DNA from 2 places in the Geobacillus sp. 47C-IIb genome. Region 1 is predicted to be linked to the other one. Evidence: riboswitches for the same ligand, from Rfam matches in the RefSeq annotation. Region 1 holds a riboswitch; the other holds the start of a gene.
What was found. Region 1 has a riboswitch for S-adenosylmethionine ahead of IC804_RS13575 (bifunctional homocysteine S-methyltransferase/methylenetetrahydrofolate reductase). Riboswitches for the same ligand answer to the same signal wherever they lie in the genome.
Positions count from the first base shown of each region.

Region 2: another riboswitch for S-adenosylmethionine. It lies ahead of IC804_RS07195 (methionine ABC transporter ATP-binding protein); the one in region 1 lies ahead of IC804_RS13575 (bifunctional homocysteine S-methyltransferase/methylenetetrahydrofolate reductase).

Region 1 is NZ_CP061473.1:2,693,010-2,695,396, reverse strand. Features, by position in the region: gene IC804_RS13580 (ABC transporter ATP-binding protein) at 1-568, opposite strand, end outside; SAM riboswitch class I at 1,188-1,289, shown strand; gene IC804_RS13575 (bifunctional homocysteine S-methyltransferase/methylenetetrahydrofolate reductase) at 1,362-2,387, shown strand, end outside.
Region 2 is NZ_CP061473.1:1,396,040-1,398,426, reverse strand. Features, by position in the region: gene IC804_RS07210 (ribonuclease M5) at 1-330, shown strand, start outside; gene IC804_RS07205 (thioredoxin family protein) at 381-641, shown strand; gene IC804_RS07200 (hypothetical protein) at 795-1,142, shown strand; SAM riboswitch class I at 1,218-1,327, shown strand; gene IC804_RS07195 (methionine ABC transporter ATP-binding protein) at 1,420-2,387, shown strand, end outside.

The sequences.
Region 1 (2,387 bases):
ACGTGATTCCCAATCGGCGCTGCAGCTCCCGCAACTCGTACTGCATTTCCGTGCGCAGCTTCAAATCCAAGGCCGATAGCGGCTCATCCAAAAGCAGCACTTCCGGCTCATTCACGATCGCCCGCGCAATCGCAACGCGCTGACGTTGGCCGCCGGACATTTCTTGAATGCGCCGGCGCTCATACCCTTCCAAGTTGACAAACCGGAGCGCTTCACTCACCTTTTGGCGAATGTCGGCTTCTTTCATCTTTTTTATGCGCAAGCCAAAGGCGACATTTTCAAATACGTCCAAATGCGGAAACAAAGCATAATCTTGAAACACTGTATTGACTTGCCGCTTGTTTGGTGGGACGTCATTCATCGGCTTCCCATGGAAATAAACGGTGCCATCAGTTGGCTCAATAAACCCGGCAATCAGCCGCAAAATCGTCGTCTTCCCGCATCCCGACGGCCCAAGTAATGTATAAAACTTTCCTCTCTCCATCTCAAAACTAACATCATCCAATACCGCTGTCCCATCATATTCTTTTGTCACATGGTCAAAGCGGATGATTTCTTGTCTGCTCACCTTTGCACCCCCTACCCTTTCCATTTCCATCATTCCTAATTAGAACATATGAATGACAAAAGGGCAATGGAAAAATCATGACGGGCATTAGTAAAAATCAATAAGGGAGAACAAAAGCAACAGAACCCCCCCTCAACTTGGAATGACGGGCTTCCCATGGTTCATATCGCCTTGAAAGCTTTGCGATTTCAACTAGCAAACTCCTCATCCCACTCTTCACCGATATTCCCGCCTTGCCAAGCAGAAAGAAGATTGATTCCGATGCCTGCACATCAATAAAGTCAAACATGATACCCCTCAACGCTAAGGCGACTGCGACAGCGAGCAACAGAAAATGAACAACCACTCCTAAGTGCTTTCGCCGAAGGAAGACAACTGTCAAAATAGCATTCAACATGACGAGCGAAAAAACAAAGATTCAGCGATCCTGCACTTCTTCCATAGACAGATGTTCATACATGTTAGCAACACCTTTCATTACGATGATCCTCCTCCAAACTCCCCTTCCCTTCGCCTCATTTTTTTCAATTTTCCCTCTTTACTGTATTGAACAATTTCAGAAAATGCGCTAAATTATAGAGTAATAGTCAGAACATTGCCCAACAACTGCATACAAACATTCTTATCAAGAGAGGGGGAGGGACTGGCCCGGTGAACCCTCAGCAACCTGGCCGCGGCCAAGGTGCTAAATCCAGACAGGCGGAAGCCTGGAAGATAAGAAGAAGCGAATGACAAGTCTTCTTCTTAGAAGGCTTTTTTCTTTTTATTTACGGAGAAACGGGGGGATCGGAACGTGGGATTGCTTGATGAGTTAAAACAACGCGTGTTGATCGCTGACGGGGCGATGGGGACGCTTCTATATTCCCATGGTATTGACCGTTGTTTTGAAGAATTGAATCTATCAAAACCAGAAGAAATCGTCCATATTCACGAGGCATATATCGCGGCGGGCGCTGATGTCATCCAGACGAATACATACGGCGCCAACTATGTAAAACTCGCCCGCTACGGCCTTGAGGACGAGGTGCCGTCCATCAACCGGGCGGCGGTGCGGCTCGCCAAGCAAGCGGCGAACGGGCGGACGCACGTACTCGGAACAATCGGCGGACTGCGCACATTGAACAAAAGCGCTGTGCCGCTTGAGGAAGTGAAGCGGACGTTCCGCGAGCAGCTGTTTGTCTTGCTTGCTGAGGGAGTGGACGGCGTGCTGCTTGAGACGTATTACGATTTAGAAGAGTTAGAGACGGTGCTCACCATCGCCCGCAAAGAGACAACCTTACCGATCATCGCCCACGTATCGCTTCATGAAGTTGGCGTCTTGCAAGACGGCACGCCGCTCGCTGATGCCCTCGCACGCTTAGAAGCGCTTGGCGCCGATGTTGTCGGGCTGAACTGTCGGCTCGGGCCTTACCATATGCTTCAGTCGCTGGAAGAAGTACCGCTGCCAACGCGCGCCTTTTTATCGGCGTACCCGAACGCGAGCCTCCCCGACTACCGCGACGGTCGGCTCGTCTATGAGACAAATGCCGAATATTTCGAGGAAACGGCTAAAGCGTTTCGTGACCAAGGGGTGCGCTTAATCGGCGGGTGCTGCGGCACGACGCCAAAACATATTGAAGCGATGGCTCGGGCGCTTCAAGATCGGAAACCCGTGACGAAAAAAACGGTAAAACGGCGTGCCGTGTCAGTATCAGTGCAAGCCGACAACCCGTCGGCAGTAACGCCGCTTCCAGAATTAGCCCGCACGCGCCGCTCGGTGATCGTTGAGCTCGACCCGCCAAAACAATTAGGTATTGACAAGTTTCTCGTCGGAGCCAAA
Region 2 (2,387 bases), 1.3 Mb from region 1:
GAAGGGCGATCGGATAAACAAAAAGTGTCAGCCGTGCTGAACGAACCGGTCGTCATTATTTGTACGAACGGCACGATCAGTGATTCGCGCCTTGAGGAGCTGGCCGACGAGCTTGAGGGTCAGGACGTGTACGTGCTGGCAGACGCTGATGAAGCAGGAGAAAAGCTGCGCCGGCAATTTCGACGGATGTTTCCGGAAGCGGAACACATTTATATTGACCGGACGTACCGCGAAGTGGCCGCTGCTCCGCGTTGGCATTTAGCCCAAGTGTTGCTGCGCGCCCATTTTGACGTCCGCATCGACTCGTTAATGAAGGGAAGAGGCGAGTGAAACCGATTGAACGAACAGAGATACAACAGACAATCACTGAACAGCCGCTTATGGCTCTTTATTTGTACACCCCGCTGTGCGGCACGTGCCAGCTGGCGAAACGAATGTTGACGGTGGTGGAGGAGTTGTTTCCGGCGCTGCCGTTTTACGAAACAGACGTGAATTATATCCCGGAGCAAGCAGTCGTTTGGAAAATTGAAAGCGTTCCTTGCTTGCTTCTTTTTGTGGACGGAACGATGGTGGGCAAATGGTATGCGTTTCATTCCGTTCCGTACTTGTATGAGGAAATTCAAGCTCGGTTGCCGCGCTGACTACCTGCCTTTTTTTGACGCCATTTGACATATTTCTTTGGAAATGACAAAAATAGCGTTGGTTCGCCACAATGACTGTCGAGATTTTTGTAAAGGATTCCTCCCCCTCCGTATGGAAATAAAGGGAACAAAGGGAAATGGGGGGGATGGTCAATGGAAATGCATCAGTTAGTGGGACAGTTTATGGAACGGATGCAAACGTTGCGTCATTTGTTGCCGATTTTGCCGGATGAGCAGTTGTATGTTCGGTTTGAGAGTGAAGAAGGTGTTGCTTTGTTGGCGATCGGCAAGGAGCCGACTGCCCCAGAGATAGGAAATGACGAACGCCACACGTTAACGGTGCGCGGTTCAAAGAAAGCGCTTGAATCGCTGCTGAGCGGCGAGCTGAAGCTGCAGCAGCTCGTCCGGCTGCAAGAAGTGTCTGTGTCGGGAAGCTTTCGCCACATGTTGCTGCTTGAATCTCTCCTCCATTTGGCCAAGCCGTATCGTCATGTTGGGTAAAAAATTTTGTTGACACCGTTCGACATACAATGATACAATCACACTCGTAATCAATTGAATAGGCAAATGGTTGTGCTCTTATCAAGAGAGGTGGAGGGATGTGCCCAATGAAGCCCGGCAACCGTCAGCGAGTCTGCTGAAAAGGTGCCAATTCACACAAAGCGGCCTGCTTTGAGAGATAAGAGACGGAACGGTAGACAAATACCTTTCTGTTCTCTGCGGGCAGAAAGGTTTTCTTTTTGCGCTCTGTTGCCTTGGGAAGAAGGAAGGTGAAACGGTGATTCAACTTAAACAAGTGACAAAAATTTATCATGCGGCGAATGGATCGGTAACAGCTGTCGACAATGTGTCGCTCGATATTCGCGAAGGGGAAATTTTCGGGATTATCGGTTACAGCGGCGCGGGGAAAAGTTCGCTCATCCGGCTGTTAAACGGGCTGGAAAAGCCGACGAGCGGCCAGGTGGTCGTCGCCGGCCGCGATATGGCGCGCATTAAAGGACGGGAGCTGCGCAAGGCGCGCCAAGAAATCGGGATGATTTTCCAGCACTTCAACTTGCTTTGGTCGCGTACGGTGCGGGAAAATATTGCGTTTCCGCTCGAGATCGCCGGCGTTCCGAAAGAGGAACGGCAAAAGCGGGTTGATGAGCTCATCCAGCTTGTTGGGCTCGCCGGGCGGGAAGACGCGTATCCGTCGCAGTTAAGCGGCGGACAAAAACAGCGGGTCGGCATTGCTCGGGCGCTTGCCAACAACCCGAAAGTGTTGCTTTGCGATGAAGCAACATCGGCATTGGATCCACAAACGACGGATGCGATTTTGGACTTGCTTGTCGATATTAACAAGCGGCTCGGGCTGACGATCGTGCTGATTACGCACGAAATGCATGTGATCCGTAAAATTTGTGACCGCGTGGCGGTGATGGAAAGCGGCAAAATCGTCGAGCAAGGCGAAGTGTTGCACGTCTTCCGCAACCCGCAACAGCCGATTACGAAACGGTTCGTTCAACAACTGATCGAACCGGAGGAAACGGAAGAGGCGGTTTCCCATTTGTTCGGCCAATACCCGAACGGGGTGATCGCGCAGTTGACATTTGTCGGCGAAGCAGCTGGCCAGCCGCTCATCACGCAAGTCGTTCGGCAATTTACGGTTGAGATCAACATTTTGCAAGGGAAAATTTCGCAAACTCATCAAGGCGCCTACGGTGTGCTGTTTGTGCACATCGACGGCGCGGCGGACGAAATCGCCCG